Regions from separate parts of the Halomonas sp. B23F22_3 genome, predicted to be linked through region 3. Evidence: riboswitches for the same ligand, from Rfam matches in the RefSeq annotation. Region 3 holds a riboswitch; each other region holds the start of a gene.
What was found. A riboswitch is a leader RNA that binds a small molecule or an ion and turns the genes downstream of it on or off. The one in region 3 is predicted to bind thiamine pyrophosphate.
Positions count from the first base shown of each region.

Region 1: it holds a riboswitch for thiamine pyrophosphate, as region 3 does, so the genes downstream of both, thiC (phosphomethylpyrimidine synthase ThiC) here and ACGTNG_RS04550 (sodium:solute symporter family transporter) in region 3, are expected to answer to the same signal.
Region 2: it holds a riboswitch for thiamine pyrophosphate, as region 3 does, so the genes downstream of both, thiO (glycine oxidase ThiO) here and ACGTNG_RS04550 (sodium:solute symporter family transporter) in region 3, are expected to answer to the same signal.

Region 1 covers NZ_JBIEKG010000002.1:14,238-17,506, reverse strand. Annotated here, with positions in the region: gene ACGTNG_RS03750 (hypothetical protein) at 1-685, shown strand, start outside; TPP riboswitch at 770-912, shown strand; gene tenA (thiaminase II) at 982-1,650, shown strand; TPP riboswitch at 1,736-1,847, shown strand; gene thiC (phosphomethylpyrimidine synthase ThiC) at 1,925-3,269, shown strand, end outside.
Region 2 covers NZ_JBIEKG010000006.1:196,345-199,613, reverse strand. Annotated here, with positions in the region: gene ACGTNG_RS15235 (thiazole synthase) at 1-690, opposite strand, end outside; gene thiS (sulfur carrier protein ThiS) at 690-899, opposite strand; gene thiO (glycine oxidase ThiO) at 896-1,996, opposite strand; TPP riboswitch at 2,059-2,181, opposite strand; gene ACGTNG_RS15220 (hypothetical protein) at 2,272-2,571, opposite strand; gene argF (ornithine carbamoyltransferase) at 2,670-3,269, opposite strand, start outside.
Region 3 covers NZ_JBIEKG010000002.1:190,394-193,662, reverse strand. Annotated here, with positions in the region: gene ACGTNG_RS04560 (ABC transporter permease) at 1-346, opposite strand, end outside; gene ACGTNG_RS04555 (ABC transporter ATP-binding protein) at 343-1,284, opposite strand; TPP riboswitch at 1,566-1,686, shown strand; gene ACGTNG_RS04550 (sodium:solute symporter family transporter) at 1,770-3,212, shown strand.

The DNA of each region.
Region 1 (3,269 bases), 180 kb from region 3:
CCTGCGGCTGGAGGGCCTGGGGGCCGAGGGCAGCCTGCAGCTTCACGCCTCCGACGCCCGCCTCGCCATCGATGAGCAGGTCCTGGAGGGCAACTTGACGCTGACGACGCGCCTCTCCGATGGCGACCTGGAGACGCTGCGCTTCGATGTGGCAGGCTCCACGCTGAGCATGCGCGACGTGCGACTGGAGGACGCCGCCGGCGGCCTCACCCGGGGCTGGTGGGCGCGCCTCGAGGTCCCCGAGGGAGAGATGCGCTGGGAGGCACCGCTGTCCCTCGACGCCCGGCTCGACCTGGCCATGCGCGACAGTGGCCTGCTGGTCAACCTGTTCGTCGATTCGACCCGGGAGCGGGGCTGGCTGCGCGACAGGCTGACGCTCGGCGAGGTGCGCGGCAAGGCGCGCGTGATGTTCGACGACGACACCCTCCGCCTGGAGGACCTCGCCGTGCAGGGCGGCAGTCGGCTGGAGCTGCTGGCCAACGTCGCCCTGCGCGATGCCCGCCTGTCTGGCCGCGCCCTCGCCCGCTACGGGCCCTTTCGACTGGGCATCGAGCTGGATGGCGACCGCCGGCGATGGCAGCTGCGCAACGTCCGCGAGTGGTATGCCAGCGCTCGGCCCGCCAGCGAGCTGACCCTTCCTGAGCGCCAGGAGTGGGTCGAGTGGCTGGACGCCGAGCCGGAATGACGCGCCGCCCCCGCACCCCGGCGAGACGACACCGGCCTCCCCCCCGGAGGGTGGCAAGACGACGCCAGGATGCTAAGGTAAGTGCTTCGCTTGACGGGGTGCCGGTAGAGCCGGCTGAGATGGCGCGGGGTGTCGAGAGACTGTCGAAACAGACTCAGGACACCGAGCGCTGGTCCCGTGAACCTGATCCGGCTAGTACCGGCGTAGGAATCAAGCGGTGACCAGTGCCCCCTCGGCACCTTCCCTGGCCACCCTCCCCCGCCCCGCTTCCGGATCTCCCCCCGACCGGAGGCATGATGGGCTACCGATTCGACAATCTCACCGCGGCCTGCCAGGACGACTGGCGCGCCTATATCGAGCACGACTTCGTGCGCCGGCTCGGCGACGCCACCCTCGAGGAAGGCGCCTTTCGCCACTACCTCCAGCAGGACTACCTGTTCCTGATCCATTTCGCCCGGGCCTACGCCCTGGCCGCCTACAAGAGCCGCGACCTCGGCGAGCTACGCCACGCCTTCGAGGGCCTGAAGACGATCCTCGACGTGGAGCTGGGGCTGCACGTGGACTACTGCCGCGGCTGGGGCATCTCGGAGCAGGACCTGGCGCGCCTGCCCGAGGCGCGCGCGACGCTGGCCTACACGCGCTACGTGCTCGACACCGGCCACCGCGGCGACCTGCTGGACCTGCACGTGGCGCTGGCCCCCTGCCTGGTCGGCTACGGCGAGATCGCCCGGTGGCTCAACGGCCGCACCACCACGGTGCGCGGCGCCGCCAACCCCTATGACGCCTGGATCGCCATGTACGAGAGCGAGACGTTCCAGCAGGCCATGGCGGACGAGCGCGCCTGGCTGGACGCGCGCCTGGCGGAGGTGACGCCGGCGCGCTTCGCGGAGCTCACCGCGGTATTCCGCGACGCCACCCGGCTCGAGATCGACTTCTGGCAGATGGGGCTCGACCGGCGCCTCTGAGCTGGTCCCACCTGTCGTCCCGGGCTGGTTCTGGTCAGGCCGCCCACCCACGGGATAGAAGGGGAATCGCGAGATTGCCCGACCACCACGCTTGACGGGGCGCCGTTGATGACGGCTGAGACCATGCGCTTGCCAGCATGGATCCCGTTGAACCTGAACTGGCTAGGACCAGCGTAGGGATCAAGCGACAGGCCGTGTGCCCCGACGCCATGGCCCCTGTCCTTCCCGCCTGTGTCCTCCCTGACAAGACCCTGACAATCCTAGGGAGAACACCATGAGCAAGACCGCCCATTTCCTCGCCGAGAGTGCCCGCGTCGACGAGGCCGCCATCCAGCCGCTGCCCGGCTCGCGCAAGGTCTATATCGAGGGCTCGCGCCCGGACATCCGCGTCCCATTCCGCGAGATCAGCCTGTCGCCGACCGGGACCTCCGGGGAAGACGAGGCCAACCCGCCGCTGCTGGTCTACGACACCTCCGGCCCCTACACCGATCCCGAGGCCGAGATCGACCTGCGCCAGGGCCTTGCCGAGCTGCGCCGCGACTGGATCGAGGAACGCGGTGACACCGAATGGCTCGACGGCCCGACCTCCGAATACGGCCGGCGCCGGGCCAACGACCCGATGCTCGCCAACCTGCGCTTCGACCTGACCCGTGCCCCCCGTCGCGCCAAGCAAGGCCGCAACGTCACCCAGCTCCACTATGCCCGCCAGGGGATCGTCACCCCGGAGATGGAGTTCATCGCCATTCGCGAGAACCAGCGTCGCCAGGCGCTCGGGACTCAGGAGGTCGAGCGCATCCTCGGCCACCAGCACGCCGGCCAGGGCTTCGGCGCGCGCCTGCCGGCGGAGATCACCCCCGAGTTCGTGCGCGACGAGGTGGCCGCCGGCCGGGCGATCATCCCCTGCAACATCAACCACCCGGAGTCCGAGCCGATGATCATCGGCCGCAACTTCCTGGTGAAGATCAACGGCAACCTCGGCAACTCGGCGGTCACTTCCTCCATCGAGGACGAGGTCGACAAGATGACCTGGGGCATCCGCTGGGGCTCGGACACCATCATGGATCTCTCTACCGGGCAGAACATCCACGAGACCCGCGAGTGGATCATCCGCAACGCCCCGGTGCCGATCGGTACCGTGCCGATCTATCAGGCGCTGGAGAAGGTCAACGGCGTGGCCGAGGACCTCACCTGGGAGGTGTTCCGCGACACCCTGATCGAGCAGGCCGAGCAGGGCGTGGACTACTTCACCATCCACGCCGGCGTGCTGCTGCGCTACGTGCCGCTGACCGCCAAGCGCACCACCGGCATCGTCTCGCGCGGTGGGTCGATCATGGCCAAGTGGTGCCTCTTCCACCACCGGGAGAGCTTCCTCTACACCCACTTCGAGGAGATCTGCGAGATCTGCAAGCAGTATGATGTGGCCTTCTCGCTGGGCGACGGCCTGCGCCCGGGCTCGGTGGCCGACGCCAACGACGAGGCGCAGTTCGCCGAACTGGAGACCCTGGGCGAGCTGACCCGCATCGCCTGGCGGCACGACGTCCAGGTGATGATCGAGGGCCCCGGCCACGTGCCCATGCACCTGATCAAGGAGAACATGGACAAGCAGCTCACCGAGTGCG
Region 2 (3,269 bases), on a different contig from region 3:
CTCGGCGAAGGCCTCGGCCATCAGCGGCGGCCGGTGGGCCTTGGCCACGGCGGTGTTGAGCAGCACCCCGTCGAAGCCCATCTCCATGGCCTCGGCGGCCTGGGAGGGAGCGCCGAGGCCGGCGTCGATGATCAGCGGCACGTCGAGGCGCTGGCGCAGGGTCTCCAGGGCGTAGCGGTTCATCAGGCCGCGGCCGGTGCCGATGGGCGCTCCCCAGGGCATCAGTGCCTGGCAGCCCGCATCGCGCAGGCGCTGACAGAGCACCAGGTCGTCGGTGCAGTAGGGCAGCACCTTGAAGCCCTGGTCGATCAGCGTCCGGCAGGCCTCGAGCAGGCCGAAGGGGTCCGGCTGCAGGTTGTAGTCGTCGCCGATCACCTCGACCTTGATCCAGGGCGTGTCGAACATCTCCCGGGACATCTGGGCCAGGGTGATGGCCTCCCGGGCCGAGTGACAGCCGGCGGTGTTGGGCAGCAGCCGACAGCCGCTGTCGCGCAGGATCTGCCAGAAGGCGTCGCCGTCGCCCTCGGCGGGGTTCTGGCGGCGCAGCCCCAGGGTCACCATGTCGCAGCCGGCGGCCTGGATGGAGGCCTCCATTACCGCGGGCGACGAATAGAGTGCCGTGCCGAGCAGGAAGCGGCTCGAGAAGCTCTCGCCGTAGAGGGTCAGGGTATCGTCTTGCAGTGCGTTCATCAGCCGCCTCCCACCGGGGCCACGATATCGATGCGATCGCGGTCATCGAGGACGCGTTCGGCGTAGGCCGAGCGGGGCACGAACTCGCCGTTAATCGCCACGGCCACGCGCCGCTCGGCGTAATGCCAGGCGTCCAGGGCATCGGCCAGGGTCGTGTCGGCCGGCAGACGGGCGGTCTCGTCGTTGAGGCTCAGGGTGATCTCGGTCATGCGGCACTCTCCTGGGGCGGATGTACGGTGAGGGTCTCGGCGAAGGGCTGCTCGCCGCGGCCACGGATGCTGGCCAGCAGGTGGCAGGCCACCGCCGGTGCCAGCAGGTAGCCGTGGCGGAACAGACCGTTGGCGGTGATCAGGCCGTCACGTCGGGTGACGTGGGGCAGGTTGTCCCGGAAGGCGGGGCGCAGGTTGACGCCCTGCTCCAGGATGCGCGCCTCGGCGAAGGCCGGCGACAGGGTGTAGAGGGCGCTGCCCAGCTCCAGGGAGGACTGCAGCGAGACGGGGGAGCGGTCCTCGCTCTCGATCTGGGTGGCGCCGATGACGAAGCGCTGGTCGGGCTTGGGGACCACATAGAGCTGGTAGCGGGGATGCATCAGGCGGACCGGGCGCGAGAGCCGAATCTCCGCGGTCTGCACGTGCAGTGTCTCGCCGCGAACGCCGCGCAGGCCGGGATGATGCTGGCGCGCGCCGGTGCCGCGACAGTCGATGACCAGATCGAAGGCATGGCGGCCATCGCGGGTCTCGATCTCCCCGGGGAAGGTGTCCACCGGGCAGTGGGCATGGCAGGTCCCGCCCAGTCGGCGAATCTCGGTCAGCAGCCGCTCGAGCAGGGCGCGATTGTCCAGGTGCGCCTCGTCCGGCAGGTAGAGCCCCTGGCGAAAGCCCGCCGCCAGGTCGGGTTCCAGGCGGTGGATCTCGGCGTCGTCGAGCGCCTGGCAGGGCGGCTCGTCGCCGAGCACGTGGGCGAGGTCGCGGCGAAACTGGGTGAGCTCGCCCATGTCCTGGGCATGGGCCACCATCAGGCTGCCCTGGTGATGCCATAGCGAGCCGGCGTCGAGCGCCTCCAGCCAGCGCGGCCACTGGGCCAGGGCGAAGCGGCCCATCTCATAGACGCTGCGTTCGGAGACCGCGGTCTCGCACAGCGGCGCCACCATGCCGGCCGCCGTCCAGGCGGCGGCGGCGGGGTGCTCGAGGTCGCCGGCGTCATAGAGGGTGACGGCATGACCGTCGCGCAGGAGTTGCCAGGCCACCAGACGGCCCAGCAGGCCGGCGCCGGCCACGGCGATGGTGCTCTCGGTGGGGTGTGTCATGGCGTTGTCCATCCAGCAGAAGACGTGGAGGAACAGGCTGGATGACGACAGGGGGCTGCTAGGCGAGACGACAGCTTGTTCCCTCCGCAGGCATCAACCTGATCAGGTTCAACGGGTTCGGCCGTACCGATCTCAGCCCCCGTGCACGTCTCCATGAGCGTGCCGGGGCTCCCCGACAAGTCGTCACAACGTAACCAAAAATGCCCGGGCGCGCAATCGAGGGCGCGCCCGGGCATCGTCTTCTGTCACTGTCTGCGTTCGAGCAGGGCCTGGGCTCAGGCGCAGTCGGCGGCACCTTCGCCGAACATGTCGAACAGCAGCTCGCGGCCGAGGCCGGTCAGCACCAGGCGCTGCTGGTCGTTCCAGGTGGCGGCCTGGCTGTTCTCGAGGACCTTCTGGCACTGTGACCAGTCGCTCGAGGCCGACCCCAGGGCCTTCAGGGCCTGGCGATCGAGGCCGCGGTGGCTGACGGTGACCGTTTCGAGCACGTGGCCGTGGCGATAGAGCATGGCGGCCATGTGAGAGAGGCACTGTCGCAGGCTGCGCTGCATGCCGCTGGTAGTGGGGTGATTCATGCTGCCGCATCTCCTGAACGGGATTGCTGCAGCGCATTATACATGCGACGAAGGTCGATGTCATACCAAGGTATAAGACGACCCTCGTCGCACCGCCGTCAGCTCTCCACGCGCCCCAGCAGCAGGAACTCGATCAGCGCCTTCTGGGCGTGCAGGCGATTGCCGGCCTCCTGCCAGACCACGGCGCGGGGGTCGTCGAGCAGGGTCTCGCTGATCTCCTCGCCGCGGTGGGCGGGCAGGCAGTGCAGGAAGAGCACGTCTTCCCGGGCGTGATCGAGCAACGCCTCGTTGACCTGCAGGTCGGCGAAGTCCGCCTCACGCTTGGCCTGTTCCTCTTCCTGGCCCATGGAGGCCCAGACGTCGGTGGTGATCAGGTCGGCCTCGGCGACGGCGTCCCGCGGGTCGCGCACGATGCTCACCCGATCGCCGGCGGCGTCGAGGATGTCCTGGCGCGGCTCGTAGCCCTCGGGGCAGCAGATGCGTAGCCGGAAATCGAACTGGCGGGCGGCGTTGATCCAGGAGTGGCACATGTTGTTGCCGTCGCCGATCCACACCGCGGTGCGATCCTTTACGCTGCCGCGCAGCTCGGTCCAGGTCATCACGTCGGCGAGCAGCTGGCAGGGGTGGTAGTCGTCGGTCAGGGCGTTGATCACCGGCACCGCGCTTGCCGAGGCGAACTGCTCCAGGCCCTGGTGGGA
Region 3 (3,269 bases):
CCATGCCGCCGAGCACGAAGCCGGAGAGGATCACCCAGTTGGGCATCGGCGAGACCATCATCTCCTCGATGGAGCGCTGGAACTTGTTGGAGAAGAAGGATGATGCGACGTTGGAGTAGCTGTTGGTGATCACCGCCATCATGATCAGGCCTGGGACGATGAAGTCCATGTAGCTGTAGCCGTCCATCTCGCCGATCCGCGAGCCGATCAGGTTGCCGAAGATGATGAAGTACATCGTCATGGTGATCGACGGCGGCAGCAGGGTCTGCGGCCAGATCCGCGTGAAGCGTTTGATCTCCTTGACCACCAGGGTCCAGAGGGCGATGGCGATCTGCTTGGGGTTCATGTGCGCACTTCCTTCTGCTGGCCGTCATCCACCATGGAGACGAACATCTCCTCCAGGCGATTGGCGCGGTTGCGCATCGACATCACCTGCATGCCCTGCTCGGTGAGCGCCTCGAAGACGTCGTTGAGCCGCTGGCCGCGGTGCACCACCACCGCCAGCTGGGCGTCGTCCACGCGATGGATCTCGAAGCCCTCGACCTCCGGGGCCGCCTCCACCGGATGGGCGAGATCGAGCAGGAAGGTCTCGGTATCGAGTTCGGCGAGCAGCTCCCGCACGCTGGTGTCGCGGATGATCTCGCCATGATTGATGATGCCCACGCGGCGACAGAGGCTCTCGGCCTCCTCGAGGTAGTGGGTGGTGAGGATGATGGTGGTGCCCTCCTCCCGGTTGATGCGGCGCATGTACTCCCACATGCTGCGGCGCAGCTCGATGTCCACGCCGGCGGTGGGCTCGTCGAGGATCAAGAGCTTGGGGCGATGCATCAACGCCCGGGCGATCATCAGCCGGCGCTTCATACCGCCGGAGAGCATCCGCGCGCTGCCGTTGCGCTTGTCCCAGAGGCCGAGGTCGCGCAACAGCTCCTCCGCGCGCGGCAGCGCCTCGCGTCGCGACATGCCGTAGTAACCCGCCTGGGCCAGCACGATGTCGATGACCTTCTCGAACTGGCTGAAGTTGAACTCCTGAGGCACCACGCCGAGGTGGTACTTGGCCCGGGCGAAGTCGGTGTCGATGTCGATGCCGAAGATCGAGACCTTCCCCGCGGTCTTCTGCACCAGCGAGCAGACCACGCCCAGGGTGGTCGACTTGCCGGCGCCGTTGGGGCCCAGCAGGGCGTAGAAGTCGCCCTGGGCGACGTCGAGGTCGATGCCCTTGAGGGCCTCGAAGCCATTGCCGTAGACCTTGGTCAACCCACGGATGGAGAGAGCCGGTTCGGCCATGAAAGATCCCGTACAGAAGATGAATGGGGTGCCGTGGCGGCACTCGCCAGAAAAAACACGCGCGAGGCGCGGCACACGGGGCGCTGAGATGGGGGCGCCGCGGCGCAATTCAAGCCGCCGCGCGAGCCGCACTTCGAGCCGTACGTCGCGCAGTGCTCGGGGCCTGTCCGCCCGGTCGCGACCTCCCATCTTACGCCACCGAGGTGACAGTTCGCATGCTCATCGTTGCCGCGGGCATCGCGCGCCGTGTTGACCCGATGACGCCGGGGCCCTAGGCTGGGGCGAATTCCTGGGGGAGTCCTTGCGGACTGAGATTCCGGCACCGTGCACACACGGCACGGCCGGTAACCCTTCGAACCTGATCCGGATCATGCCGGCGAAGGGAAGGAAGTGCCATCCGGCCACGCTTCTCACCCAACGCAATTGCGTCCTCTCGTAGCGACGCTCGGCATCGCGCCGGGCCTTTTCATGCTAGGGAGAACGCCATGCTGTCCACCGCTCACGCCTTCTGGTGGCTCGTCGCCTTCGCGGCGCTGTTTGCCGTGCCGGGCCTGCTCTACGCCCGCCGCCACAACGAGAGCCTCGAGGACTTCATCATCGCCCGCAACAGCCAGGGGGCCACCGCCACGGTGCTGACCCTGATGGCCTCGACGCTGGGCACCTGGATCCTGTTCGGCCCCGCCCAGGCGGCCACCTGGGGGGGCCTGGGCGCCATCGCCGGCTATGCGCTCGGTTCGCTGGCACCGCGGCTGGTGATGATTCCGCTGGGGCGGCGCCTGCGCGAGCTCTCGCCGGGCGGCCACTCGCTCACCGAGTTCGTGATGAGCCGCTACGGGCGCCCCATGTACGCCTTCACCCTGGTCATCATGCTGTTCTACCTGTTCATCTCCCTGGCCGCGGGGATCACCGCCATCGCCAAGATGGTCGCCCTGCTGGCACCGGTCCCTCTGTGGGCGACCAGTTCGGTGGTGATGGCCGCCACCCTGCTCTACACCCTCTACGGCGGCCTGCGCGCCTCGATCTTCACCGACAAGGTGCAGATGATCGTGATCATGCCGCTGCTCGCCGTGCTGCTGATCGTCGGCTGGCAGGCTGCGGGCGGCGTCGGCCCTACCCTCGCCGGGCTCGAGGCGGCGGCACCGCAGCTGCTGGACATCACCGACCTGGGGGGCCTCAAGGCCGGTCTCACCTTCTTCCTGGCCGTGATGCTGACCGGGCTCTTCTACCAGGGCAACTGGCAGCGGGTCTATGCCGCCCAGAACAACCGCGCCGTGGGCCTGGGCTTCCTGCTCGGGGGCCTGCTGAGCGCGCCGATGATCTTCGTGATGGGCCTGTTCGGCCTGGCGTTCGTGGGGCTGGGGCTGCCCGGCGACGGCTCGGTCGCGCTGTTCAGCGTGCTGCTCGCCGACATCCCCGGCTGGTTCGCGGTGGGCCTGATCTTCCTGGGCCTGGCGCTGGTCATGAGCAGCGCCGACACCACCATCAGCGCCGCCTCGAGCATGATCGCCTTGGACGGCGGGCGCCTGCTGCCCGGCGCCAGCGGCCCGCGGCTGATGCGCCTGTCGCGCTGGCTGATCCTGCTGCTGGCGCTGCCGGTGACCTTCGTCGCCGCCCAGGGCTACAGCGTGCTGTATCTCTTCCTGCTGGCCGACCTGCTGTGCTGCGCGGCGGCCTTCCCGGTATTCTTCGGGCTGTTCAACCGCCGCTTCGACGGGCGCGCCGCGGTGCTCGCCACCCTCAGCGGCCTGGTCGCCGGCCTGACCCTCTTCCCGGCCCCGGGCGATGCCCTGACCACCCTGATGGAGTCCTTCCTGCTCGCCACCTTCATGCCGGTCGTGACGGGCCTGGCGCTGCTGGCGCTGCTGCCGGCGAAGCAACGCTTCGACTTCGCGGTGCTGAGCGCCGGCGCGCGACGCTTCGAGGGGTAAGGGGTAACACGAAAACGCCCCTCTTGGGGGCGTTTTGCGTTCTGGGGCGCCGTGAGC